DNA from 3 places in the Photobacterium carnosum genome. Region 3 is predicted to be linked to each of the others. Evidence: predicted binding sites of a transcription regulator. Region 3 holds the regulator's gene; each other region holds the start of a gene.
The links. Region 3 encodes PurR, which represses purine synthesis genes. Its sites were predicted from a motif close to TNANGNAAACGTTTNCNTNA; they were not measured.
Positions count from the first base shown of each region.

Region 1: a site for PurR is predicted at 2,376-2,395, ahead of GLP24_RS09900 (uracil-xanthine permease family protein). Genes of this name have one in related genera too.
Region 2: a site for PurR is predicted at 7,603-7,622, ahead of purE (5-(carboxyamino)imidazole ribonucleotide mutase). Genes of this name have one in related genera too.

Region 1 covers NZ_WMDN01000008.1:104,455-114,507, reverse strand. The annotation lists gene envZ (two-component system sensor histidine kinase EnvZ) at 1-717, shown strand, start outside; gene GLP24_RS09900 (uracil-xanthine permease family protein) at 805-2,214, opposite strand; gene recG (ATP-dependent DNA helicase RecG) at 2,489-4,570, opposite strand; gene trmH (tRNA (guanosine(18)-2'-O)-methyltransferase TrmH) at 4,573-5,301, opposite strand; gene spoT (bifunctional GTP diphosphokinase/guanosine-3',5'-bis pyrophosphate 3'-pyrophosphohydrolase) at 5,417-7,519, opposite strand; gene rpoZ (DNA-directed RNA polymerase subunit omega) at 7,535-7,813, opposite strand; gene gmk (guanylate kinase) at 7,865-8,491, opposite strand; gene GLP24_RS09870 (YicC/YloC family endoribonuclease) at 8,703-9,566, opposite strand; gene rph (ribonuclease PH) at 9,824-10,053, shown strand, end outside.
Region 2 covers NZ_WMDN01000036.1:8,598-18,650, forward strand. The annotation lists partial or broken gene rsmB (16S rRNA (cytosine(967)-C(5))-methyltransferase RsmB) at 1-752, opposite strand, end outside; gene fmt (methionyl-tRNA formyltransferase) at 835-1,779, opposite strand; gene def (peptide deformylase) at 1,804-2,304, opposite strand; gene GLP24_RS18855 (LysM peptidoglycan-binding domain-containing protein) at 2,653-3,723, shown strand; gene dprA (DNA-processing protein DprA) at 3,729-4,829, shown strand; gene GLP24_RS18865 (DUF494 family protein) at 4,832-5,305, shown strand; gene GLP24_RS18870 (DNA topoisomerase family protein) at 5,308-5,868, shown strand; gene GLP24_RS18875 (5-(carboxyamino)imidazole ribonucleotide synthase) at 5,931-7,049, opposite strand; gene purE (5-(carboxyamino)imidazole ribonucleotide mutase) at 7,049-7,537, opposite strand; gene tsaC (L-threonylcarbamoyladenylate synthase type 1 TsaC) at 7,732-8,289, shown strand; gene hemF (oxygen-dependent coproporphyrinogen oxidase) at 8,293-9,213, shown strand; gene aroE (shikimate dehydrogenase) at 9,294-10,053, shown strand, end outside.
Region 3 covers NZ_WMDN01000003.1:99,842-109,894, reverse strand. The annotation lists gene GLP24_RS04090 (ExbD/TolR family protein) at 1-152, shown strand, start outside; gene GLP24_RS04085 (heme/hemin ABC transporter substrate-binding protein) at 152-1,069, shown strand; gene GLP24_RS04080 (FecCD family ABC transporter permease) at 1,087-2,124, shown strand; gene GLP24_RS04075 (heme ABC transporter ATP-binding protein) at 2,121-2,912, shown strand; gene purR (HTH-type transcriptional repressor PurR) at 3,290-4,294, shown strand; gene GLP24_RS04065 (TfoX/Sxy family DNA transformation protein) at 4,668-5,255, shown strand; gene GLP24_RS04060 (carboxymuconolactone decarboxylase family protein) at 5,731-6,342, shown strand; gene GLP24_RS04055 (FAD-dependent oxidoreductase) at 6,356-8,506, shown strand; gene GLP24_RS04050 (ABC transporter substrate-binding protein) at 8,638-9,750, shown strand; gene GLP24_RS04045 (ABC transporter permease) at 9,849-10,053, shown strand, end outside.

The sequences.
Region 1 (10,053 bases), on a different contig from region 3:
GCATCTGAAATTCGCTCAGTAACTAAGGCATTTAACCAGATGTCACAAGGGATTAAACAGCTTGAAGATGATCGTGCTTTATTAATGGCAGGCGTTAGTCATGACTTGCGAACACCATTAACGCGGATTCGATTAGCAACGGAAATGATGTCACCTGAGGACAGTTACTTAGCCGACTCGATGATTATTGATACTGAAGAATGTAACGCCATTATTAGTCAATTTATGGATTATTTGAAATCGACTAAAAAACAAGATGAAGAAGATGTTGATCTTAATCTGTTGTTAGAAGATGTTGCGTATACTGAAGGCAGTTATGGCAACGTTATTGAACAGCAATTAACTCCGATTCCAGGCATAGTTTCAGCTAATGCAGTTGCACTTAAACGAGCAGTTGCAAATTTGATTATTAATGCGCAACGGTACGGTAATGGTTGGGTTAAGCTTTCTAGTGGCGCATCAGTTGATCGTAAATCAGCTTGGTTTTGTGTTGAAGATAATGGACCGGGTATCGCCCCTGATCAGGTAACAAAGATGTTTCAGCCATTAACTCGTGGTGACTCTGCGCGAGGTAATGAAACGGAAGGTACTGGATTAGGGCTGGCGATTGTGAAACGGATCATTGATCAAAATGAAGGGGTTATTTCAGTACGTAATCGTAGTGAAGGTGGTCTAAGAGTTGAGATTAGTTTGCCATTACATAAAGTAAAACAGTGATGGTGTAAGTGCGTTTCTTAAGCATAATAACGTCGTATAAAAAGCCCGCATTCATTTTGATACGGGCTTTTTTAATGATGGTAATAATTAGTTTTCGGTAGCTGTTTCTTCGTCAATCAGATCGAGAGGCTCAGCATTATCATCGGGCAAAATGATATTTAATAAAATCGCAGTAATACCGCCAGCGGCCATGCCTGAAGAGAGAATACTTTTTATAATCTCAGGTAAGAATTGCAATATTTCAGGTTTTTGGGCGATGCCTAATCCCATTGAAAAAGACAATGCCATGATTAAAATTGCACGGCGATCAAGATGACAGCGAGAAATAATACGAATGCCAGACGCAGCAATGGTGCCAAACATAACGATGGTTGCGCCGCCTAATACTGGTTCTGGAATCAATTGAACCAGACTGGCTACGTCAGGGAATAGTCCCAGCAGTACTAGCATTCCTGCGACAAAGTAGCCGATATAACGACTCGCTACGCCAGTTAATTGGATAATGCCATTGTTTTGGCTAAAGGTTGAGTTTGGAAAGCTGTTAAACACTGCCGCCATTGCCGAGTTGAGACCATCAGCAAGTACGCCCCCTTTGATTCGTTTTAGATATAGCGGCCCTTTTACTGGCTGCTCCGAGGTTTCAGAGGTCGCCGTAATATCACCAATGGCTTCAAGGGAAGTCACCGCAAATACTATCATTAACGGAATTAACAATCCCCAATCAAAACTAAGGCCATATTGCATTGGCATTGGAATCGCAATTAACGGATTCGTGCTGGTGATGTTGGTATTTATCATGCCTAACATCCACGCCAGTAATGTTCCTGCTGCCATTGCGATAACAATGGATGACACGCGTAAGTAAGGGTTTTTAAAGCGGTTAAGTAACACAATAAAACCTAACACCGTCCCTGCAAGCATCAGATTATCAAGGCTGCCAAAGCTACCGTCGGCAATTGCACTGTAGCCGCCACCAATCGAGGTTAGGCCAATCTGAATTAAGGTTAAACCAATTAATGTCACCACAATACCAGACACTAATGGCGTAATGATGCGCTGGGCGTGTTGTAAAATGCGAGAGATAAACACTTCAGTAAAAGCGGCAAAAATAATGGTGCCAAAAATAGCCGCCATCATGGTTTGAATATCTGCTCCGCCAGCTTTGAGTGCCAAGCCTGCGCCAATGATTGGGCCTAAGAAATTAAAACTAGTACCTTGAATAGACAGTAACCCTGAGCCAATAGGGCCAAAGGTTTTAATTTGGATAAAAGAAGCGATGCCTGATGCCAACAATGACATGCTGACAATGGTATTGGTGTCACTTGCTGGTAAGCCTAGTGATTGACAAATAATCAATGATGGTGTGATAACTGCGACAAACATTGCCAATAAATGTTGAGTCGCTGCAAAGAGCGTTTGTGGCAACGGTGGTCTATCATCTAAACGGTAAACAAGGTCAGAATTTCTTGGCGTTACGCTAGTGTGATGCTGAGTCATAGATGATCCTAACTGGTTCTCTGGTATCCATTATTCGCGCTGAATGGGCGATTGATTGTGTTGTTGGCGGTGGTCTGTGATTGCTGTTACTCAGAACCAAATCAACACTGGCAGAGATTAAAGTGGCGTAAATTTGCGGCTATTGTAGTTATCTTTTGAAAAATAGCAATCGTTTGCTTTGTTTTTAATCATTGCGGTCGGTAGGTCTAAATATAAAGAGGAAATGAATCACGGTTAATGACTTTGGGTTGTTATAACCGTGATGAAAGAAGCGTTAAGCGTTAGAGTAATTTTCTCGTTGACCAATCCAACGATCGATAATTGCAATCGCATTATCAGGATATTGGTCGTGAATATGACGGGCTAATTTTTGGACTTGGGGAATTAAGTATTGATCACGAATCAAATCAGCCACTTTAAAATCAGCAATACCAGTTTGTTTCGTTCCCAGTAATTCACCGGGGCCACGAATTTCAAGATCGCGCTCTGCGATCACAAAGCCATCACTGCTTTCACGTAATACCGCTAATCGTTTTTGTGCGGTTTTGGTTAGTGGCGCATGGTAAAGCAATACACAATGACTGGCGATTTCACCTCGACCGACTCGACCTCGTAGTTGGTGTAATTGGGCTAATCCAAGCCGTTCTGGATTTTCAATTACCATTAAGCTGGCATTGGGAACATCAACCCCGACTTCAATTACTGTCGTTGCGACCAGCAAATCAATTTCACCCGCTTTGAAGCTTGCCATAATGGCTTGTTTCTCTTTGGGTTTCATTCGACCGTGGACTAAGCCAACCTTGATGTCTGGTAATAACCGCGTTAATTCATCGGCAGTATCGGATGCTGCTTGTGCTTCAAGTACTTCCGATTCATCAATTAAAGTACACACCCAATAGATTTGGCGGCCTTCTTGTTGGCATGCGGCGCGAATACGTTCAATAATTTGCGGACGACGACTATCCGGTAGCGCTACCGTTTGAATTGGGGTTCGACCTGGCGGTAACTCATCAATCACCGAGGTATCCATGTCGGCATAAGCGGTCATGGCTAAGGTGCGGGGGATCGGCGTTGCTGTCATCACTAATTGATGTGGATAACATCCATTCGTTGCGCCTTTTTCGCGGAGATCAAGCCGTTGATGGACACCAAAACGGTGTTGTTCATCGATAATAATCAGGGCAAGGTTATTAAATACCACTTGGTCTTGAAATAAAGCATGGGTTCCCACCACCATTTTGGCGTCACCATTAGCGATACGTACTAATTCTTTTTCACGCGCTTTGCCTTTAAGTTTACCTGCCATCCAACCAACACCAATGCCCATTGGATTCAACCACTGGCTAAAGTTGGCAACATGTTGTTCTGCCAATAATTCCGTTGGTGCCATTAATGCAACTTGATAACCATGTTCAATCGCACGTAAAGCGGCAAGGGCTGCGACTAAGGTTTTACCCGAACCTACATCCCCTTGTACTAAGCGCATCATTGGTTGTGATTTAGCAAGGTCCGCTTCAATATCGGCCACTACTCGTTGCTGTGCGCCTGTTGGGGTAAACGGTAAGCTCGCTAATAGTTGTTGTTTGAGAGTGTCTTGGGGAGAAAATGACCAGCTTTGATGTTGTTGACCTTTACTGCGTAGCGCTAGCATTGATAAGTTTTGGGCTAACAATTCTTCTAAAATCAGTCGTTTTTGAGCTGGATGTTTACCTGCATCAAGTTGTTCTAATGAAATGTCAGCGGTAGGACGATGCATCAATTGTAGCGCTTGTGCCAGCGTCATTTGTTGGTCGTATAGCCCTGCGGGAAGTAACTCTGTTACGGCTGATTTTTCAAGCAGCGCTAAAGCTTGATCGGTTAAATTACGTAATGTGGTTTGGCGTAAACCATCAGTGGTTGGGTATACCGGCGTGAGGGTTTCTTCAACACTGAGTTCTGTTGGTTCTGAAAAAAGGCGGTAATCAGGATGAATGATTTCAAGTCCAAATTGGCTGCCTTTGATTTCGCCATAGGCTTTGACTTGTTTACCGTCACTAAAACTATTCTTCATCGCAGCATTAAAATTAAAAAACTTTAATGTGACTGAACCAGTACCATCGCCAATTTTTACGGTCAGCATTTTGCGTTTGCCAAATTGAATGCTGCAATGGCTGACTTCACCTTGAACCGTTAGAAATTGCCCAGGCGCAACGCGATTAATTGGCCAAATACGGGTACGATCCTCATAACGTAATGGTAAGTGAAATAGCACATCTTGGACATTATTAAGTCCGATTTTATGCAGTTTTTCTGCCATTTTTGCGCCGATACCAGTTAGTTCGGTGAGGGCGACAGTATTGAGGAGTTGTCCGCTCATGGTTAATCCTTTTTAATTGCGCTAGTTGCTACTGGGCGTTTAATTTTCTTTGCTTGCATTGCCGCCCACCATTGTTCATCGGCAACAATTTGGCCTTGATCATCTAATTGTGGATACGGTAGATTTTTCTGTTTGGCAACATTGGCTAATACTGGATGACCACGTTCAAATAAAATGCGATTAACCACACTGTCATCAAGCAAGGTGGTGGTGCGATCATACATGCCTGCATTTTGGCGTTGGCGTTGTGCTTCATAGAGAATTAAGGCACTGGCAACTGACACGTTGAGTGACTGTACCATGCCAACCATTGGAATAATGATGTCTTGGTCTGCCAGTGCTAATGCTTCAGCCGTGATCCCATTTTTTTCGCCACCGAGAATAATCGCCGTCGGTTTTGTGTAATCAACATCACGAAAATCAACTGCAGTGGTCGATAAATTAGTGGCGAGTATTTGCATACCTTGGGATTTTAGTGTGCTAATAGCATTGACCATGGTGTCGTGAATTTCAAGTTCAACCCAATTACGGGCTCCCGCTGAGGTATGGCTTAATACTTTCATTGCTTCTTTTGGCCACACGGCATGCACTTTGTGAACCCCAACAGCGTCGGCGGTGCGAATAATCGCTGAGACATTATTGGGTTTATGCACTTCTTCCATACATACGGTGAGATCAGGTTGGCGAGTGGCTAAGACTTGATGGATACGTTGAAAGCGATCAGGGGTCATATTGTTATGCTATTTGCGAAAATAAGAATAACGTTATAATAATATGGATTGAAAGCCAAATACACAAAACGCCCATAAGTGGGCGTTTTATTAAGATCATTAACCGCAGATAAGGTTAATTTTTTTGGCGAGCAACCCGCACTACATCCGGCATAATACGAATACGACGCATAATATTAGCTAAGTGCACGCGGCTCTTGGTGGTTAGACGTACCGTTATTGTATACAAACGGCCATCTTTTTCTTCGGTCGATAAACCTTGGATATTAGAGCCAGTTGCAGCAATAGTATTGGTTAAACCGGCTAAAGCACCTTGATGATTTTGCATATCGACTTTGAGGTTAGTGATAAACTCTTGTTCAATACCTTCGCTCCATTCAACCGCCATGTACTTATCGGGTTCCTTTCGATAACCACGAATATTGGCACATTCTTCACGGTGAATCACTAAGCCTTTGCCTGGACTTACATGGGCAACGATTGGATCGCCATGGATCGGATGACAGCAATTAGCAAAGGTTAGTAAAATACCATCAGCCCCTTGAATTGGTAATCGACGATCGCTGCTTTTCGCTGTTAGTTCGTCGGCGTTACCCAATAATCGGCGCGCAATCACCACACTCATCAGTTCACCTAAACCAATTTCAGTCAGTAAATCATCAATTGTTTCAAGTTTAAGATCGCTTAATACTTTAGTGATGTTTTCTGGGGCGATAGTCTGCATACTCACGCCACCTAAGGCATGATTGAGTAGACGACGACCGAGAGTTATTGATTCATCACGACGCATGGTTTTTAAAACTTGACGAATTCTAGTGCGCGCACGTGAAGTGACCACATAGTTAAGCCATGCGGCATTAGGTCGAGCACCAGGGGCGCTGATAATGTCGATGGTTTGGCCATTTTTAAGTGGTTTACTTAATGGATAAGGCTGGCGATCAACACGAGAGCCGACGCAGGTATTCCCAATATCAGTATGTACAGCATAGGCAAAATCAACTGCGGTTGCACCGACGGGCAATTCAACAATACGGCCTTTAGGGGTGAAAACGTAAATTTCATCAGGGAAAAGATCAGATTTTACATTTTCGATAAACTCAAATGAGCTTCCCGCACTTTGCTGTAATTCAAGTAGGCTTTGCATCCAACGTTGGGCTTTAATTTGGGCGGTAGTACCAGGGGTTTCACCGTCTTTGTAAGTCCAATGAGCTGCTACACCTTTATCTGCCATTTGATCCATGTCTTCAGTGCGAATCTGAACTTCAACAGGTACCCCGTGAGGGCCTACCAATGAGGTATGCAGTGACTGATAGCCATTGGCTTTTGGAATGGCGATATAATCTTTCACACGGCTTGGGCGTGGTTTGTACAGGTTATGTACTTGACCCAAAACGCGGTAGCAAGTATCAAGATCGTTGACTAATACGCGGAAAGCGTAGATGTCCATGATCGAATGAAAGCGCTGTTCTTTATTCTTCATCTTGTTATAGATAGAGTATAAATTCTTTTCGCGGCCAGATACTTTTGCTGCTATCCCCGCATCGTTAAGGCGACCCTCAATTTCTACGTGGATCTTATGAATCATTTCTTTGCGATTGCCACGGGCTGCTGCGACGACTTGTTTTAGAACGCGGTAGCGGTTGGGATATAACGCTTCAAAGCCAAGCTCTTCAAGTTCAGATTTGATGTTATGGATACCAAGGCGGTGGGCAAGCGGAGAGTATATTTCAAGGGTTTCGCGAGCAATGCGGCGGCGTTTATCAGGACGTAAAGCCCCTAACGTGCGCATATTATGCGTACGATCGGCAAGTTTGATCAGAATCACCCGAATATCATGTGCCATGGCCATGATCATTTTACGGAAATTCTCAGCTTGTGCTTCTTTGCGATCGCGGAATTTTAGTTTATCGAGTTTAGATACGCCATCAACCAATTCGGCAACGGTATCGCCAAAACGGCAGGCTAAATCCTCTTTAGTGACCTCGGTATCTTCAATCACATCATGCAGCAAGGCTGCCATCAGTGCTTCAATATCAAGACGCATTTCTGCCAGAATACGGGCAACCGCAACTGGATGGATTATATAAGGCTCGCCTGTTGAACGAGTTTGGCCTTCATGGGCGTCGCGAGCAACAAGATAAGCCTGCCGAAGCACCTCAAGTTGAGGCTCCGACAGGTACTTGGTTGCGACTTCTTTCAGGCTATCAAAAAGATACAATGCCTGGTTTCCTGATTAACGGTGATGGTCGCCAGCAATAGCACTTACCGCAGCTAATTCAGCTGCTTCTTGCTCTTGCAGTTCCTGACGCTCGCGAGCATCAAGGATATCTTTAGTAATTAGGCCTTCTTCGATTTCACGAAGTGCAATTACTGTGTATTTGTCATTTTCTGCAGGAACCAATGGTTCCTTACCACCAGTTTGCAGTTGACGTGCTCGGCGAGAAGCAATTTGAATCAGATCGAAACGATTACCAATTTTATCAACAGCGTCTTGAACAGTTACGCGTGCCATGGAGGGCTCCAGTGGTTATTAAATTAGGGATAGAAAATTGTACAAAATAACTTACTGATCTGCTAGTAGCGCAGTCAACATGCTTCTATATTTAGCAGTTTGCTTGTCTTGCTTCAATCGTTCTGCACGAATAATTGCTTTAAAGTCAATTAACGCGACATCGAAATCATCATTAACGATCACATAATCGTATTCGTTATAGTGTGATATCTCTGAACGTGCTTCTTCCATACGACGGGCAATAACGGCTTCGCTGTCTTGACCTCGAGTATTAAGTCGACGCTCCAATTCCTCTTTTGACGGAGGTAGAATAAACAAGCTTTTGGCGAGAGGCATTAGTTTACGAATTTGACGTGCACCTTGCCAATCGATATCTAAAAAGACATCAATACCTTTATTTAATTGCTGCTCAATCCATGGACGAGAAGTGCCATAATAATTGCTAAACACTTCGGCATGCTCAAGGAATGCACCTTGTTCTACCAAGTCAGTAAATTCTTCTACGCTAACGAAATTGTAATGAACGCCGTTTTCCTCGCCCGGGCGCATGCCACGGGTCGTATGGGACACGGATACTTTCATGTCATAGGTCGGATTAGTTTCAAGAAGGGCATTAATCAAACTTGATTTACCAGCACCACTTGGGGCCGACACGATGTATAGAGTACCTTTGCTCATTGCCTATTTTCACTCAGTGATAGAAGGGCGCGAAGATTATCACGATCTGCGCATAATTGAAATTAGCTGATTGCTTAAAAATTCATCTTTTTATTATGTCAACTTAACTTAAGCCTAGCTGGCTTTGATGAGGTTTTACAATAAGACGACATTTTTAAACCACTTTCCAAGCAGATATATCCTCAGCTTGGAAAGCTTGAGTCAGGATTATTTACTCAATGTTCTGAATCTGCTCACGCATTTGCTCGATTAATACTTTTAGTTCAACCGCAGATGCTGTGACGTCAGTATTGATTGATTTTGATGCCAATGTGTTTGATTCACGATTAAATTCTTGCATCATAAAATCAAGACGACGACCACATGCGCCACCTTTAGCAAGAATTTTATTGGTTTCTTTTACGTGTGAATCAAGGCGATCAAGTTCTTCAGCAACATCACTTTTTTGTGCCAGCATGATCAGTTCTTGCTCTAGGCGGTTGCTATCAAGATCAACTTTAGCTTCATCAAGACGAGACATAATACGCTCGCGTTGCCAAATCATAATTTGCGGCATTAAAGTGCGTACTTTGATAGCTTCTGTTGAAATTGCGACTAAACGTTGATCGATCAACTGCTTCATGTTGTCGCCTTCGCTTGCACGCGCGGCAATAAAGTCATCCATTGCGAGCTCAAAGCCCGTTAATAAATCTTTATTAATTACATCTAAATCTTGTTCTGGTGCTTCCATCACTCCCGGCCAGTTAAGCACCTGAAATGGACCAATATTACCTTCACCAGCGGTTTCTGTTACCCAACGTGCCGCATTAATCACTTGTTTTGCTAATGCTTCATTGATAGTTAATTCAGCATTACCCGCAATATTAGCTTCATAACGAAGATTACATTCAACTTTTCCGCGCGCTAAACGTTTACGAAAACGTTCACGCAATACTGGCTCAAGGCTACGGAATTGCTCTGGCATACGAATGTAGGTTTCAAGATAACGTTGGTTTACTGAGCGGATTTCCCACACAGCAGTACCCCAATCGCCTTTTACTTCGCGACGGGCATAAGCAGTCATACTATGGATCATTGGCTTGTGACCTTTTAGTTATAATGGTTTCGACGGCTAGATTTAGCATATTCAATGGTAAGTCTGGTCTGTTAATAACGATAGCGGTGCGTCGTAACCGAGTTTTATCATTATATGCGAAATCGTCCATTGTGGGCTACTGTTGTAAATGCAAAACAAGGTTGAATCCATCGTTATAGCCGTGGGTTTCTCGTGCACTGGGATTGAGATGTCGCTATAATCGCTGGTTAATATCATCCAGCCAAAGGGAAATCCCGATGCGTCCAAGCGGAAGAAGTGCCACTCAGGTACGTCCAATCACTATTACTCGTAATTATACAGCCCATGCTGAGGGTTCAGTATTAGTTGAATTTGGCAACACCAAAGTAATTTGTACTGCTAGTGTTGAAGAAAATGTGCCGCGTTGGCTTAAAGGTAAAGGCCAAGGTTGGGTGACTGCAGAATATGGCATGTTGCCACGTGCAACGCATACTCGTAATCGTCGTGA
Region 2 (10,053 bases), on a different contig from region 3:
CAATCAAGAATTAACTCACCCGCTTGAGGTTGTAGATAATCAACCGCAAGTTGCGCCGCCGCATCTTGGACTGATACCCAACCATCGCTAAAGCCCGGTAGTTTAGTGACATCGCACGGTGAAATTAAGCGTAATGCATCTGCCGCTTGTGGGTGTAATTCAGTGGCAATACCTTCCGCATCTAATAATACGCGGTAAGTGTCACGATCATGATGTTGACTGTTTACCCGTAACCACATTGGTGCTTTGGTGTTATTGGCTTCACAGATGGCGGCGTAGTCATCAGGGTAGCTCGCTTTAAGTAATTTCAATAACCAGCTTGGATGACCATATTTACCCGCGTCATGACTTACCGCTTGCTCATCAAGTGCGTCTTTTTGGCGTTGGTAGCTACGTAAAACAGCATTAATTAAACCACGCAACTGGGTTTTTTTAAGGGTTTTAGTGGCATCAACAGTTTCAGCAACCGCAGCATGAGCAGGAATGCGCATATAACCTAGTTGATATAAGCCAACTAAAATTAGATGATGGAAAACCCGTTGTTTACCTTTTAGAGGCTTATCCATTAATGCGTTCGTAATTGACTCTAATCGAGGTAGCCAGCGTAATACGCCATAGCAGATTTCCTGCAATAAAGCGTGATCGCGTTCTTTGATATCTTGCTGCGCTAACGGTAGCGCGGCAGACAATGACTGCCCTTGATCGACGACCTGATAAATTACTTTGGCCGCTGCGGCTCTTACATTCATAGCTGTTTCCTGAGCGCTGTTGGTGCTGGCGCTACGTGGTTAATCTGAAAAAGAAAAGCCAGAGACTTAACCCTGGCCTTGATGTTTAAAGTTGAGTACCAACTTGGAACCATTCTCGGCGCGAGTTTAATAAGTCCGCGACTGACATGGCTTTTTTACCTGGCGGTTGCAGTGACAATAGACGCAATGCACCCTGTGCTGTTGCGACCACGATACCGTGTTTATCCGCCGCTAAAATCGTACCCGGTAATTGGCCTTGATTGTCATCTTCAACGCTGGTTTGCCATACTTTGATTGTTTGCTCAGCAACAGTGAAGTGACTCATTGGCCATGGATTGAAAGCACGTACACAACGCTCAATGGCTGTTGCGTCCATGGTCCAATCAATTTGGGCTTCTTCTTTGGTTAATTTCTTAGCGTAGTTTGCTTGGGCGTCATCTTGTTTGGTCGCAACCGCAGTGCCATTCGCAATATCGGTTAAGCAATTAATCAATGCGTCAGGACCAAGATCTGCCAGTTTGTCATACATGGTTGCACTAGTATCAGTAGCCGTGATCGGTAAAGTAGTGACGTGTAACATGTCACCTGTATCAAGGCCGATATCCATTTGCATGATAGTGACGCCAGTTTCTTTATCACCCGCCCAAATTGAACGTTGAATGGGTGCCGCACCACGCCAACGTGGCAAAATTGAACCGTGAACATTAATACAACCGAGTGGTGGTGTATCAAGTGCTTCTTGAGGCAATAATAAACCGTAAGCCACAACAACCATGATATCTGCATCAATAGTGGCTAGTTGTTGTTGAGCTTCAAGGTTACGCAACGAGGCGGGTTGAAATACCGGAATATCGTGTTCGACAGCGATATTTTTGACCGGGCTTGCGGTGAGTTTTTTGCCGCGACCTGCTGGGCGATCGGGCTGGGTATAAACTGCAACAACTTGATGCTGTGAAGACAATAACGCCGCCAAATGACGGGCGGCGAAGTCAGGCGTACCTGCAAAAATAATACGTAATGGTTTACTCAAGATAACCTCGAATGGTGGATGTTGTTAGAGTGAACGCTTTAGTTTTTCTAATTTGCTTTTAATGCGTTGGCGTTTCAGTGGCGATAAGTAATCAACAAACAGTTTACCGGCAAGGTGATCTAATTCGTGTTGAATACAGATGGCTAGTAGGTCATCTGCGTCAAAGGTGATCTTGTTACCATTGCGGTCTAATGCTGAAACAGTAATTGTTGCTGCACGTGGTACAAAACCACGAGCACTCGGTACGGAAAGACAACCTTCCTCAATACCATCATCGCCATGGGCAGCTGTGATCTCTGGGTTGATTAGCACCATTGGTTGATCGCGTTGCTCAGAAACATCAATAACCACAATTTGTTGATGAATATCGACTTGAGTTGCCGCAAGGCCGATACCTTCTTCTTCATACATGGTTTCAAGCATGTCATCAATGATCTGCTGAATTTGTGGCGTAATCGCCGCAACGGGCTTGGCTACAGTACGTAGACGGTCATCTGGAAAGATTAAAACTGGCAATAGCGACATAAGGGCTCGAATTCGTTAACGGTTACTAGAAAGATACAGCGTTGTTGGTCTAATTCTAGTCATTTTAGCTCTCAAAGAACAGTACCTAATGCGAGTGGTGGTGGTTAACCGAAATTAGAGTAACGAAATGAAGACCTCTTTTCGCTAAAAAATTAATGTTAGTTGTTCGCAAAGTTAAAGCGTCTTCGATGTAACAGTGATTATTAAATCGTGATATAAGCCGAAAAGCGTTGGGTAGTGATAGTTAAACAGTCGACATATCAAATGGCTAATGCCAACCTCTGCCAATATGAGTGATTATTTTATTATCGCTAGGTAGCTATTTGTGTAATCGAAGGAACGGATCACATGAAGCAATGGGTTATTATCGTTAGTTTTATTCTTTTTATGCCGTCGTTGTTTGCCGCATCGCAGCCACAGCTAAAAAATAGTCATCCTGAAATTTATGTGGTTAAAAAAGGGGATACGTTATGGGATATTTCGGCCGTATTTCTAGATAATCCATGGTCATGGCCACAGTTATGGCAAAAAAACAGTTATATAAAAAATCCGCATTTAATTTATCCAGGTGATCGATTACATCTTATTTGGGTGAATGGTAAACCGCAGTTAAGTCTTAAAAAATACCTCAAATTATCCCCTCAAATGCGGGTTGTTCGTCAGCCTATTACTTCATTACCTGGTTATTTAATGTTGGCATATGTGGCTCAAGATAAGTTGATCAGTGCTGAAGCTCTTCCAACCCAACCGCAAATTATGGGTACCAGTGAAGAGCGTGGTTATCTGTCTGTTGGTGATGTGTTGTGGGCTGATCAGTCATTAGTTCCGACTAGTCAGTGGCGAGTATATCGTTTAGAGCAAGATTTTGATCGTGATGATAGTAAAGATAAAGTCGCTAACTCTGCGATTAAAGCCACCATCTCAACGTTGAAAGAGATTGCAGATGTCACTGTTATTGCAAGTGATGGTGCGATGAGCCAGTTGAAAGTTGATGACTTTCAGCAGGAAATTATTCCAAATGATATTTTATTACCTTTATTAGGCATTGATGGCCAAGCTGATCTGTCATTTTCGCCAACTACTCCGCCAGCGTCGTTATCCGCGACCGTATTAGGTCAAATTAGTGGTTATAGTTATATTTCCAATTACGATGTGATTGTGCTCGACCGAGGTCATCTTGATGGCATGATTGCTGGGCAAGTGTTTGAGTTGTTTAAGCCTGGCGCGCAAGTTCAAGGTAAAAAAGGTCAATATCATTATCAAGCGAGTACGTTGTTAACTGATAGTACTCAATTAGGAACAGTTGCAGTAGCGCAAGCGATGGTACTACGTCCTTATGAATATTTCAGCTTGGCGGTAGTACTTAATAATCAACAACCCTTTAAACCTGGAGTGGTTGCTCAAGCACCACGCTTATAGTGGTTATGACAGAAACAGAGCTTATTGCATGGTTACAACTTGCGGCTGTTCCCTCTCTTGGTGGCAGTCGTATTCAGCGTTTACTCTCTCATGCGAGTCCATCACAGTTAGTGGTAATGACGACTGAACAATTACAACAATGTGGTTTAACGGCGAAACAAATACAGGCTTTACATCATCCGAATCAAGCGCGGATCCAACAGGCATTACAATGGCAACGCGCTCCGCAACAACATATATTGACCCTCGATTCACCGCATTATCCCCATTTGTTAAAACAGATCGCTTCACCGCCACCGATATTATTTGTACGTGGCGATATGGTTTGTTTAGGCGCACCTCAAATTGCCGTTATTGGTAGTCGTTCCGCATCGATTGATGGCCGCGAATCCGCGTTTTATTTTTCAAAAGCTCTCGCGGCTAATAATTATGTGGTCACAAGTGGATTAGCATTGGGCATTGATGGTCAAGCACATCAAGGCGCATTGCAAGGCGGTGGATTAACCATTGCAGTGTTAGGTTCTGGGCTGGATCAAGTTTATCCGGCTCGACATCGTTCATTAGCTGCGAGTATTGCTGAACAGGGCGCATTAGTGTCAGAGTTTTGGCCGCAAGAACAACCGCGACCGCAAAACTTTCCGCGGCGTAATCGCATCATTAGTGGTTTATCTGCTGGTGTATTAGTGATTGAGGCCGCGCAAAAAAGTGGATCATTAATTACTGCGCGTTATGCTCTAGAGCAAGGACGAGAGGTTTTTGCGTTGCCTGGTTCGATTCATAATCCCGCCAGTCGTGGCTGTAATGCGCTGATTAAATCCGGTGCTAAACTGGTAGAAAGTCCTGCTGATATTTATGAAGAGGTAGGAAGCCTGACAGAATGTGCAATAAACAATCAAATAGGCGTGCCTTTAGTAATGAAGGAAAATGAAGAATTGCCATTTCCCGCTCTGTTGGCTAACGTAGGCACCGAGGCAACACCCGTAGATGTCGTTGCTGAACGCTGTAAACAACCCATCCACCAAATTTTACCGCAATTATTAGAATTAGAACTGTCTGGTTGGGTGACTGCAGTGCCCGGTGGTTATATCAGAACGAGGAGGGGCTAGTTATGATGGATATTCTTATGTATCTATTTGAAACCTACATTCAAAGCGAAGCCGAGCTGTTAGTGGATCAAGAAGAGCTCTCTGAAGAGCTTTTGCGTGCAGGTTTTCATCAGGATGATATTTACAAGTCATTAGAGTGGCTTGAAAAACTGGCGGCTTTACAAGAAACAGAAAATACACCGTATGTTAACCACAGTGCGATAACATCGATGCGCATCTATACCGCTGATGAAATGTTGCGGATGGATACGGCTTGTCGTGGTTTTTTACTTTATCTTGAGCAAATCGATGTATTAAATACTGATACTCGTGAAATGGTGATTGATCGGGTGATGGAACTCGATACTCAAGAGTTTGTACTTGATGATCTAAAGTGGATTATTCTGATGGTGTTATTTAACGCCCCAGGAAACGAAGCTGCATATGATAAAGTAGAAGAATTATTATATGGCGCAGAAGATGGAGGTCTACATTAATAATGACAACTCATCATGATTCATTATTTTCTGCCCATGAACAAGCATTACAGCATCAATCATGCCCGCAATGTGAGGCTGATTTAGTGATGCGGTTTGGTAAACATGGTCCATTTTTAGGCTGCGATCATTACCCTGAGTGTGATTATATTCAGCCACTAAAACAAAATGATGGTCATATTGTTAAACAGTTAGATATGCCCTGCCCAGAATGTGCGCAACCGTTGGTATTACGCCAAGGTCGTTATGGCATGTTCATTGGGTGTTCGGCATACCCTGAGTGCCATTACCTTGCATCACCAGAAAAAAAACCGCAACAAACCCATATTGATTGTCCTGAGTGTCATCGGGGTCATTTAGTCGAGCGTAAATCACGCTATGGCAAACTGTTTTATGCGTGTGATAAATATCCGCAATGCCGCTTTGCTGTCAACAATCAGCCGGTTGTTGGTGTGTGTCAGCAGTGTGGTTTTGGGCTGTTGATAGAAAAAAAATTAGTCAGTGGTATTAAATTACAATGTGCTGATCGTAAGTGTAATGCTTATCAGAATGCTGAAAAATAGTGACTATATTGAATAACATTAATAAGCCTGCATTACGATGCAGGCTTTTTTGTGAGTGGTGTTTAGCGTGGTAATGTCGGGAAATATTGTTTCGATAATATTTGACCTAACAACATTAATTGATATTGCAGTTGTTCTGGAGTGGCCGCGCAAACATTGATATGCCCCATTTTACGTCCCGCTCGTTTTTCTTTGCCGTACCAATGTACGTGGCAACTTTCTAATGCCAATACAGCCAGTGGCACACTATCTTGACCTAAAATATTAATCATCGCACTCGGACGAATGAGTGCAGTACCACCCAGTGGTAAATCACATACTGCGCGCAGATGGTTCTCAAATTGACAGGTTTCCGCTCCTTGCTGAGTCCAATGGCCTGAATTATGAACGCGAGGTGCTATTTCATTGACTAATAACGCACCATTCACTTCAAAAAACTCCAGTGCCAGTACACCTATATAATTGAGTTGTTCAGCAACGGCGGTAAACATCTGCTGTGCTTGTTGTTGCAGAATGGTATCGCCAACAATGGCTGTTGATAGGCTGAGTACGCCGTCAGTGTGTACATTTTCACTGAGGGTATAGGTTTTAACATCACCATTGGCATTACGGACACCAATTAAAGACACTTCACGATCAAAACCAATAAATTTTTCTGCCACAATCGCTTGGTTATTAGTCGCAGCAATGCAGTGCGCCATTTCGGCCCATACTGATTCAATTTGATCGCGGGTTTTTAAGCGCCATTGACCTTTACCGTCATAACCACCGAGCGCTGTTTTTAATACCATCGGTAGGCCCAGCGTGGTGATTGCTGCGTCTAAATCGGTGCGAGTATTAATGATATGGTGCGGTGCATTAGCAACTTTCGCGAGATCCAATAAGGTTTTTTCGATACGACGATCGCCGCCGGCTTTTATGGCTTTTGGGTGAGGCTTAAATTTACCACTCGCGGCGCAGAGCGATAAAATATCTGTGGGTATATGTTCAAACTCAGCGGTGATCACATCGACAGCAGCAATTGCTTCAATCAGTGAGAGTGATTGGCACTGTTGAGTGAGAGGGTGTACAACATTAGTGCTGACAACATCATAGGCGATGACATCAATATTCAGTGGTGCTCCGGCTAACGCCATCATTCGTGCCAGTTGCCCAGCGCCAAGGACCAATACTTGATTCATTATGCGTCCTCAGCCGGATTTGGGTTATCAAGTACGGTATCTGTTTGTTGTTGACGGAACGCTTCTACTGCGGCTAAAACTTCTGGGTTATGTGTCGCAATGATTTGAGCTGCTAATAAACCAGCATTAGCGGCACCCGCTTCACCAATCGCGAGTGTCCCTACAGCAATACCTTTAGGCATTTGCACAATCGATAATAATGAATCCATACCTTTTAAAGCGCGAGATTGAATAGGAACGCCAAGGACGGGCAAACTGGTAAATGCGGCAGTCATACCGGGTAAATGTGCCGCCCCGCCAGCACCAGCAATAATGACATTGATGCCACGACTGCGTGCTGTTTCAGCGTATTCCGCTAATAAATGAGGAGTACGGTGAGCTGAAACCACTTTAGTTTCGTAAGCAACATTAAAACGCTTCAACATTTCTGCTGCATGTTGCATGGTTGGCCAATCAGATTTTGATCCCATGATAATTCCAACTTTCATTCCAATCTCCTATAGGTAATGAACAACTAAAGTGTAATTTTCGCCATTATACGGTGATTTAACTCAAAGGAAAACGTTTGCGTAGTGAAAGTTACGCTATGATTAACCTTCAATGGTGTTGTTCCGTATGTGTCGGTATGATGATTACCATAACTAAAAATAGAATATCAGCTGAATACAAAACAGGGGAATTTGTGGCAAATATTACGCAAGTGGTTACAGCGCTAAAGCAAGGTCAAGTAATTGGTTATCCAACAGAAGCGGTGTTTGGTGTCGGTTGTGATCCTGATAATCAACAGGCCGTTAATAAACTATTGGCACTGAAACAACGCCCAATGGAAAAAGGTTTGATCTTAATTGCTGCTGATTATGAGCAGTTATTGCCGTATATCGATGATAGCCAATTAACACCGCAACAGAAGCAAACGGTTTTAGCCTCATGGCCAGGACCTGTCACTTGGGTAATGCCAACCAAAGCCAACATCCCTGTTTTTTTAACGGGTCAGTTTTCTACCATTGCTGTTCGTGTTACCGCGCATCCGTTAGTTCAGCAACTATGCCGTGAATTCGGTAAGCCAATAACTTCAACCAGCGCTAATTTAACCGGACTTGAGCCGGGGCGTACAGTGGCAGATGTAGAGCAACAGTTGGGGGATAAACTAGCTGCAATATTGAATGGTGAGACGGGCGGACGCAATAATCCTTCTGAAATTCGTGATGCCCAAACGGGTAATATTTTCCGTCAGGGGTAATCAATGATTAATCGTAACCAGATAGATATTAATAAGAACGCTGTAAAAACATTCCTGCTCCAATTACAAAACACCATTTGTCTGGCATTAGCACAACAAGATAACGGTGCTGAGTTTGAACAAGATCAATGGCAACGTGAGCAAGGTGGCGGAGGTCGTAGTCGCGTATTACGTAATGGTGCAGTGTTTGAACAAGCCGGCGTTAATTTCTCTCATGTCTATGGTGATGAGATGCCAGCTTCTGCGACAGCGCATCGTCCGGAACTTGCTGGACGACGGTTTGAAGCTATGGGGGTATCATTAGTGATTCATCCTCATAATCCTTATGTGCCGACATCCCATGCCAATGTGCGTTTTTTCATTGCAGAAAAAGACGGTGAAGCACCTGTATGGTGGTTTGGTGGTGGGTTTGATTTAACGCCTTTTTATCCGTTTGATGACGATTGTCAGCATTGGCATGATACCGCGAAAGCGATTTGTGCGCCGTTTGGTGATGATGTCTATCCACAACACAAAGCATGGTGTGATAAATATTTCTTTTTACCTCATCGTGATGAAACCCGCGGTATCGGTGGACTGTTTTTTGATGATCTCAACCAATGGGGTTTTGAAAAAAGCTTTGCTTATACTCAAGCGGTCGGTAATGGTTTTATTGATGCTTATGTACCGATTGTTGCTCAACGGTATGGGTTACCTTATGGCGAGCGCGAGCGTGAATTTCAGCTTTATCGTCGTGGGCGCTATGTTGAATTTAACTTAGTGTATGATCGCGGTACCCTGTTTGGTTTGCAAAGCGGCGGTCGTACCGAATCGATCTTAATGTCGATGCCACCTTTAGCGCGTTGGGAATATTGTTATCACCCCGATCCTGATGCCGCAGAAGCACGTTTGAGTCGTGATTATCTTCACCCTCGAGAATGGTAAATTGGCAGCAGCAATGTTTGGCAGTTATTTCATCCAGTGGTAGGGTCGATATATCGGCCCTTTTATTTGAGTAATGGACTATGGACAAATATATCGTGGTGGGCAATCCCATCAATCACAGTAAATCCCCTTTCATTCATACCCTTTTTGCCCGTCAAACCAGCCAGAAGATGGAATACTGTAGTCAGTTAGTGGCACTCGATGGCTTTGTGACTGCAATGGATGCTTTTTTTGCCGAGGGTGGTAAAGGCTGTAATATTACGGTGCCGTTTAAAGAGCAAGCCTTTGAGTACGCGACCCGACTTACGCAAAGGGCTCAATTAGCGGGCGCAGTAAACACGCTAAAAAGTTTAGATGATGGTGGTGTATTAGGTGATAACACGGATGGTGAAGGCTTGGTGCAAGATTTATTGCACCAACAGGTCGCACTGAAAGATAAACGTATTTTATTAATCGGTGCTGGCGGCGCTGCACGAGGGGTGATTCTACCTTTATTAGCCCAGCAGCCACAGACACTCATTATAACTAATCGCACCTTGACCAAAGCCCAACAGTTAGCCACATTATTTGCTGAATATGGTGATGTTGAAGCGTTATCTTTTGATGCTTTAGGTGAGCAGAGTTTTGACGTGGTTATTAATTCAACTTCAGCGAGTTTGAGTGGTCATGTTCCAGCCGTGCCAACATCTGTTATCGGTCAACAGACTTGTTGCTATGATATGGTCTACGGTTCCAGTGTTACGGCCTTTAATCAATGGGCGCAACAACAAAATGCGCTTAAAACGATTGATGGTTTAGGAATGTTAGTTGGGCAAGCCGCCGAGAGTTTTATGCTGTGGC
Region 3 (10,053 bases):
AACTATTAGCCGCTGTAAAAGCACAGGCAAATAAACCCGTCGTTATTGGTGCTGATAAAAAAGCCTCAGTCGAACAGATGCTCAAATTATTAGCTTTTCTACAAAAAAACGACATTAAAGCCACGCAACTATTAATGGAAGATCAACAATAATGGACCGTCATACCTCTTTTATAACTGCACCTTTTTTACGATATATTTCTCAAAAAATACTGTTATCAACCACACTGTTTATCTCCGCATCAAGCTTATTTAGTCCCTTAGCCCATGCGCAAGCAGAACCAAATTCTGCAAGAGTGATTAGCGCGGGTGCTGCTATTACTGAAATCATTAATGCATTAGGGGCTGAGCAACAATTAATTGCCGTCGATGTAACCAGTAAAACACTGGTGGCAGATAACATGCCTAAAGTGGGTTATCACCGTCAACTGTCAGCAGAAAGCTTGATTGCTTTAGCCCCGACTCGCATTATTGGCTCCGATGAAATGGGTCCACCAAAGACATTAACATTGTTAAAGCAATCGGGAATTGAGGTCGATATTGTTAACGGTGGTGAAACGGTGCCTGATTTACTGCATCGAATCGATCAAGTGGCAGCCTTAACCCAACATTCACAACAAGCGCAGCAGCTTAAACAAACCATAACCACCACAGTAAAAACGATTAAACAAAACAATTCACACCAGACTCAGCCTAAAAAAGTATTGTTCTTAATGATTCATGATGGACGACCAATTAGTGTTGCCGGAAAAAATACCACCGCCGACAGTATTATTACTTTAGCGGGGGCAATAAACCCAGCAGCGGCGATGGTATCAAATTATAAGCCAGTTTCAACCGAGGCCATTTTACAAATGCAACCTGATATTATTTTACTCAGTAACCGTACGACAGCCTCCATCAAAGACATGGCACAACTTATCAAAAAAATGCCCGTCTTAGAGGCAACCCCTGCGGCAAAAAATAATGCAATTGCAGTGATTGACGGTACGGCATTAATTGGTGGCTTAGGCATCCATAGTATTAATGAAGCTCTGCGCCTTAATCATATTTTCTACCCACAATCGTAATCTGAGATAAAGCCATCATGAACGACAGCCGTATTTCACCCCATGTTATTTACACTATCAGTATTGGATCATTGCTCTTTGCATTATTAAGCTCAATTGCAATTGGACCGATGGATATCAGTTATAAAGATAGTTTTATAGCATTATTACCTGGAGACCATCAGCTTGCCGCTCATATTGATCTCGTGATCCATCAAATACGTCTACCACGAACATTATTGTGTATTGCTATCGGGGCAATACTGGCTATTTGCGGTGCTGTTCTACAGGGATTATTTCGTAACCCCCTCGCAGACCCAGGTATTATTGGTATTTCAGGAGGTGCTGGCCTAGGCGCAGCTTTTGCGATCATTTTATTTACCCCGTTAATGACGCAATATCCTTTATTAATGAATATTGGTGCTGTGCCCTTCTTCGCTTTTTTGGGTGGCGCTATTAGTACCTATTTGGTGTATCACCTTGGCACCGATAAAAATGGTACATCTGTCGTGGTAATGCTATTGGCGGGTGTGGCAATTGGAGCGATTTCGGGTGCAGGTCTTGGGTTACTTAACTATATTGCGAATGATCAAGCGCTACGTGATTTTTCTTTATGGTCAATGGGCTCGTTAGCAGGAGCGACGTGGCCGAATATTGGCCTCGCTTTTGTGAGCCTCGTCGTCATTTATTATTATTGTTATCGCCAAGCAAATGCGCTTAATGCGTTTTTATTGGGCGAAGCTGAAGCTCGTCATATGGGGGTAAATGTTCAACATCTAAAGCGTAGTTTAATTATTGTCTGTGCTGCGGGTGTAGGTATTACTGTTGCTATTACGGGTCCGATTGGCTTTATTGGTCTGGTGATCCCCCATTTAGGACGCATGATTTCAGGTCCTAATCATAAAACCCTCTTACCCATTTCAGCTATTTTAGGCGCATTGATTTTACTCGTTGCCGATATGATCGCCCGTAGTGCGTTTGCACCGCAAGAACTCCCCGTGGGTATTATTACCGCCATTTTAGGCGCTCCATTCTTCATTTATCTACTTAATAAACAAAAAGGCAGAATCGCATGACGGCAACCTCAGCACGCTCAACTGTAATTTCAGCACGTAATTTACAGTTAACACTGGCGGGTAAAGTCTTATTAGATAATTTTAGTATCGATATAAAAGCAGGAGAAATAACAGCACTACTCGGGCCTAACGGTGCAGGTAAAAGTACCCTTCTTAAAATACTGTGCGGTGAAATAGAGCCTGAAAGTGGTCAAGTTGCATTTTTTGATCGTGATATAAATAGTTGGCAACGATCTGAACTAGCGTGTCATTTAGGTATTTTGCCGCAACACAGTTCGCTCTCATTTGCCTTTACCTGTAAAGAAGTGGTTGAGCTTGGTACGATGCCGCTATGTTTATCACGTCAAGAAATTGACCGAATTACTACCCAAACCATGCAAGATACTGACGTCATTCATCTTGCTCAACGCTTATATCCAACGTTATCTGGTGGTGAAAAACAACGGATCCATTTCGCACGCGTTTTAACCCAATTAAGCCAAGCACATGATAAATGCATTCTAATGTTAGATGAACCGACATCAGCCTTGGATTTAGCTCACCAGCATAAAACATTACAAATGGCACAAATAATGGCGGCTAAAGGTGCGGCGGTTATTATTGTATTACATGATCTCAACTTAGCCGCACAATATGCTCAACGGATGGTTATTATTCAGCATGGTAAAATTCAAGCCGATGGTTCACCATGGCAAGCATTAACCCCCCTAATAATTCATAGCATCTATGGCTGGCACGTTTCTGTACATCCTCATCCTGTCCATGGTTATCCTTATCTACTATCATAATATTATGTTGATCGTACCTAGTAAATTTTAGTAACCTTACGATAAAATTACTGAAATTAACGTTTTTTTGTTGATAGCTATCAAATAATTTACTCCAAGACAATTGAAACGTTGCACTACGCGTAACACTCAGTAAAATGTGAACGCAAGCGATTACACTTGAAAAATATGCAATAATTATAAAAGCCGCAAACAAATGCGGTTTTTGGTGTTAATACCATTTAAGTATGTAATAAAACATTATCGGTGCCAAATTGAATAATTAACGAGAGAGTTTACGTAAATACATTGAATTATATTCATCTCAGTAATTATTCAATTTGGTACCACAGAATTAGCTAGAAACAACTCTAGCACTCATTATTAGAAGAATAAATATGGCGACCATTAAAGATGTTGCACGTATGGCTGGAGTTTCAACGACAACAGTTTCACACGTAATCAATAAAACGCGCTTTGTCGCAGAAGCCACACAAAAAAAAGTACTGGCTGCTGTTGAAGAGCTTAATTACGCACCAAGTGCTGTTGCGCGTAGTCTAAAATGTAATACCACTCGCACTATTGGTATGCTAGTAACTAAATCAACTAACCCTTTTTTTGCTGAAGTTGTACATGGTGTTGAAGAGTACTGCTACCGCGAAGGTTACACACTCATCTTATGTAATACTGAAGGTAATCTTTCTAAGCAATATGATTATTTACGTATGCTTGCAGAAAAGCGTGTCGATGGCTTATTAGTGATGTGTTCTGATCTTGATCAGAAACTATTGGATCTGCTTGAGCGCCAAAAAGACCTACCTATGGTTGTAATGGACTGGGGTCCAGAAAGCCCACATACTGATAAAATTCAGGATAACGCCGAGCAAGGTGGCTATCTTGCGACTAAATATTTTATTGACCATGGTCATAGTCGCATTGGTTGCTTATCTGGCCATAATGAGAAAACCACTTGTCGTGAACGTTTAAAAGGCTTCAACAAAGCGATGGCTGAAGCTAACTTAGCCGTTAACGAAGATTGGATCCTTGAAGGTGACTTTGAGTGTGATTCAGCGGTTATAGCGGCTGAAAAATATATTGCAATGACCGAGCGCCCAACGGCTATTTTCTGTTTTAATGACATCATGGCAATGGCACTTATTAGTACCTTTGAGCAAGCTGGGTTACGTGTTCCTGATGATATTTCAATTATTGGTTACGATAACATTGATCTTGCACCTTACTTCGCACCGCCATTAACGACAATCCACCAGCCAAAACGTCGTTTAGGTAAAACCGCCATTAAAATTCTAATGGACCGAATGAAGAACAAAGATCATGAGCGTCAAATTTTTGAAATGGCACCTGCAATCGTTGAACGCAAGTCTGTAAAAGATTTACGCTAATATAACAACCTATTTATCAAGCCAATATTTCTATTGGCTTTTTCATCCATTCGTAATCAATCCAATCCTTATCTCTACCGTCGCTATCCTTACCGTCAGAAAACATGAGCAATCTCACAGATTCATCAGCTGTCATTAATATTAAAACTTACCTTTTTAAAAGATCGAATATAATGAACCTTGTAAACACATATAATAGTAAGCAAAAGACTTACAAAATATAAATAATACTTCACTATTGATAGTATTATTTATAGAGTAATGCATGGATGATTTAGAGTAGGCAATTTATCTCGTAAATAACTTTAATAATAAAGTAAATTTACAACTACTTTAATGTTAGGTGACACTCATTTATTCACCGAGTAGAAGTATGGACAAACCAATATTAAAAAATTCATTACAGCTATTAGATCATTTAGGCAACGTTAGATCTCGCTCCATGTTTGGTGGCTTTGGTATTTTCGCAGGTGAGACAATGTTCGCACTGGTCGTTAATAATAAACTCCATCTACGAGCAAATGCAAAAACAAAAGAGGAATTTAAACAAGCGGGTTTAAAACCCTATATCTATGAAAAACGAGGTTTTCCCGTCAGAACAAAACATTACGCTATTCTTGATGAATGGTGGGAAGAACCTGAAAAAATAATAGAGCAAGCAAAATATTCTCTTGAAGCAGCACAAGCTGATAAAAAAGCAAAAGAATGTTGCACTCCGGATAGAATAAAAGATTTACCTAACCTACGGCTTTCAAATGAGAGGATGCTTAAAAAAGTCGGAATTCAAACGATTGATCAACTCTATGATATTGGTGCACTCAACGCCTATAAGGCATTACAAAAAAGACAAGAGGCATCATTAAGTTTAGAGTTACTATGGGCATTGGAAGGCGCTATACATGGCCAACATTGGTCAGTAATACCAGAAAGCAGACGCAATGAACTGCTAGCTAAACTATAATAAATATCCGTCAACTGGCTAAGTGACGCTTAAGAATAAAGAGGCCCAGTGCCTCTTTAATTTATCCAACAAATACACGTATCTACCCCTACACAATCCTTACATTACCCATTCCAAATCAATAAACATGATAAACGCACGCTAAAATGTACATTTATTGAACAAGTAAATTAAACACATAAAAAGAATAAGAAAATAAAATATTTATTCATTAATTTCTACAAACCCCGTCACAACCATAAAATAAAACCTTTTATTAACTATTTTTTATTATTAATCATAAAAAATAACATACGCACGTCACATTTTGCTCTTAATGTAACGATTATGACTTTCGTTATTATTATTTGTTATTTATTATTTCCAATAATGTTTTGAATAAAAAAAAATTTTGTCATTAAATGAAATACAATATTAGTTACCTCGGTCTTGCTACTTAAGAGTCGATGTGATTCTCATTTAATAAGGACATACCTTGCGTATATTAACCAAAAAAACATTTTCATTGTGGGTCAAACCGGTACTGTGGTTGCAAAAACGCCATTTCGGCAAAATACTCAATCCAGCTAAATTATGGGGACGAAAACCTGTACTTTTTTGGTTAGTGGCTTTGTTCTTTGGTTATCTTGATCGTAAAAAATCCCCCATTGATGCCGTTATGCGATCGTTAGTCTGCGTCCGCGTATCACAACTTAATAACTGCGCTTTTTGTGTTGATGCTAATGGAATGAAATTAGCCGAACGCTGTCATTCATTAGAAAAAATTAAAGCACTAGCCCATTGGCAAACTTCTGAACATTTTTCAGAACAAGAACAAGCGATATTGACGTATACAGAAGCAATGACCCTTAGTGACCAACAAGTCAGTGATGAAATGCTAGCAACACTCGCAACGTGGTATAGCAGTGATGATATTATTGAAATAACTGCATTAGTCAGTTTTCAAAATTTATCGGCTAAATTTAATACTGCGCTTGATGTACCAGCTCAAGGGTTTTGCTCATTACCGATTCAACCCCAATCAACATCAAATTCACCGCAGAATATAACGGCTCAAGCCTCTTCTACTGCAGATAATAAAGAATAATTAAGGAGCAATAATGAAACGGAATAAAATATTATTACTTACTGTTATCTTGGCAATTATTGGCACTTGGTTCTATTTCGATCTTGGTCAATTTCTTACACTTGACGCTGCGAAGCAAGAGCAATTAACGCTACAGCATCATATCCTTGAAAATCCAATTACGGCTTATATCAGCTTTTTTAGTTTATATATTTTAGTCACTGCCCTCTCAATTCCTGGCGCGTCGATATTAACCTTATTAGGTGCTGCATTATTTGGTTTTTGGGCAAGCCTGATTATGGTGTCATTTGCCAGCACAATTGGTGCAACGCTAGCATTTCTTTCTAGTCGTTTTATATTACGTGACTGGGTACAAACAAAATTTGGTAATCGCTTAACCACACTCAATAATGGGATTGAGAAAGAAGGAGGCTTTTATCTACTGAGCTTACGTTTAATTCCGGTTTTTCCTTTTTTCCTTATTAATCTTTTAATGGGCTTAACCATAATTAAAACCCGTACTTTTTTCTGGGTCAGCCAATTAGGCATGCTTGCAGGTACTGCGGTTTATATTAATGCAGGTACTCAACTTGGGAAAATAGACTCACTCAGTGGTATAGTTTCAGTTCCCGTTTTATTTTCTTTAGTTCTACTCGGCCTCTTCCCATTACTTACAAAATGGATAATGAAAACAATGACAATGAAAAAACAATACAAACAATGGCAAAAACCCGCTCGCTTTGATCAAAATCTAGTTGTCATTGGGGCTGGTTCAGGTGGTTTAGTTAGTGCGTATATTGCCGCAGCAGTAAAAGCAGAAGTCACTCTTATTGAACGTCATAAAATGGGTGGCGATTGTTTAAATACCGGCTGTGTACCTTCAAAAGCACTTATTCGCGCAGCACATACTGCCGCAGATATTAAAAATGCATCAACCCTTGGTATCGATGCTCAAATTAATCACATCGATTTTGCTCAAGTGATGGGACGTATCCATAATGTTATCGCAAAAATTGAACCCCATGACTCCATCGAACGTTACAGTCAATTAGGTGTCAACTGTGTTACAGGTGATGCAACTATCCTATCTCCATGGGAAGTTGAAGTGAATGGCACACGCATTACAACCCGTAATATTGTGATTGCAACTGGTGCGCGTCCATTAGTGCCTGCAATCCCTGGCTTAGATACGGTTAATTACTTAACGTCTGATACTGTATGGCAATTAACCGCCCTACCAAAACGATTACTTATTCTTGGTGGTGGTCCTATTGGCTGTGAATTAGCCCAAAGTTTCTGTCGATTAGGTGCTGAAGTCACGATTGTTGAACGATCACCCCAACTACTAAATCGTGAAGATCTCGATGCCGCTCAATTGGTTGAGCAATCTCTTACTCACGATGGTGTAAATATTTTACTGCAACATAATGCGGTCCAATTTGAATCTACTCTTGATGACAATGGTCAGCGTATCCAACGTGTTGTTGTTGAACATGACAACCAACAAGTTAGCATAGAATTTGATGCCGTAATGGTCGCGTTAGGACGAGTTGCGAATGTACAAGGCTTTGGTTTAGAAGAACTCGGCATTACCACAACAGAGCGTGGCACTGTCGCTGTTAACCAATACCTACAAACTCAATATCCTAATATTTATGCTGTTGGTGATGTTGCCGGTCCTTATCAACTAACCCACGTTGCCGCTCACCAAGCATGGTATGCCGCAGTCAATAGCTTATTTGGGGCAGTTAAAAAATTCAAAGTCGATTATTCCGTGATTCCTGCCGTGACTTACACCGCACCTGAATTAGCACGTGTTGGTATTAATGAAAAAGAAGCTCAAGCACAAGGTATCGACTATGAAGTCACCCGTTATGGATTGGATGATTTAGATCGTGCGATTGCCGATGGTTATGATGAAGGTTTTATTAAAATATTAACCCCTAAAGGTAGCGATAAAATTCTTGGTGCAACCATTGTAGGTCATCATGCTGGTGATTTATTAGCAGAATTTACTTTAGCGATGCGTCATAATTTAGGTCTAAACAAAATCTTAGACACTATTCACCCTTATCCAACCATGAGCGAAGGCGCAAAATACACCGCCGGCGTATGGAAAAAAGCCCATGCTCCTCAAAAACTGCTAGCTTGGGTAAAAAAATATCATCAGTGGATGCGTAGCTAATAATGACGCCAATAAGGACATCAATTGTGATAACAGCATTGTCTACTTTAAAAAAACTAACGTTAACCGCTGCATTGGTCATCAGTAGTGTAGCGGCACACGCAAGCGAACAGCATAAAAACGTTAATATTATGCCAACGTGGCAACAAACCCTCACCCAAGCTAAAGGTGAAACCGTCTATTTTAATGCTTGGGGGGGCAGCCAAGAAATTAATGATTATCTGCTATGGGCAAATACTCAGTTACAACATCGTTATGGTGTTACATTAAAACAAGTAAAAGTAACCGACATTGCTGAAACCACGCAGCGTTTACTGGCTGAAAAAACCGCAGGTAAAAACGACCATGGTAGCGTTGATATGGTCTGGATCAATGGCGAAAACTTTCGTTCAATGAAGCAGAATGGGTTGTTATTCGGCCCATTTACACATCAACTTCCTAACTGGAAATATGTTGATAAGTCATTACCTATTAATAATGATTTTTCAGAGCCAACCCAAGGGCTAGAAGCCCCGTGGGGTGTTGGTCAACTGGTCTTTATTTACGATCCAGAAACATTAAAAAACCCACCTAAAAGCTTTAAGGCATTATTAACGTTAGCTCAACAACATCCAGGGAAAATTAGCTACCCTAAACCACCCGAGTTTCATGGAACTGGTTTTTTAAAAGCCGCATTATTAGAGCTAACTACTGATAAAAAAGCGTTGTATCAACCCTTGCAGTTACCGAAAGATCAAGCGCTGTTTGATCGTGTAACGGCACCATTGTGGCACTATCTGGATCAACTCCATAAGGTTGCATGGCATCAAGGTAAGCAATTCCCAGCAGGTACCGCAGAAACGGTGCAATTACTTGATGATCAGCAATTACTATTAGCCATTACGTTCAACCCGAACGCTGCTGCGGCTGCCATTGCCAATGGTAATTTAACTGATAAAGCAAAAACTTATGCCTTTAGTGCTGGCGCATTAACAAATATCCACTTTCTTGCGATTCCGTGGAACGCAAATGCCAAAGCGGGTGCATTAGTGGCAATTAATTTCTTATTAAGCCCTGAAGCACAAGCACGTAAAGCGGATACTACTGTGTGGGGTGATCCAACAATCTTAAGCCCACAGGCTTTTAAACAACTGCCAGCAACGTATAACAAACCAAGCTTTACACCATATCCTTCTATTTCCGAGCCAAATCCCACCTGGCTAGCGGCAATTGAACATCAATGGCAACTAAGATATGGCAACTAAAATACAGTAACTAACCCACTGTTATAGTTATTATAAATTAAGCTAACTTGCATTATGATAGCAAGTTAGCTTTCCTTATTAATGTTTATTTGAGCCTTATGTTAGCCATTATATTTATTGTCACATTATTGCTATTTGCAAGTCCATTAATCATTGGCTTTCTTGGCATGCTTGCCCCTGCTTTTGCATGGCTACCCGCATTAAACATGCATCAACCATCACTATTAGGTTGGCAGCAACTCTTTGCTTGGCCTGATCTTAGTGATTCAATTGCTTTAACACTACTATCAGGGTTAGGCAGTA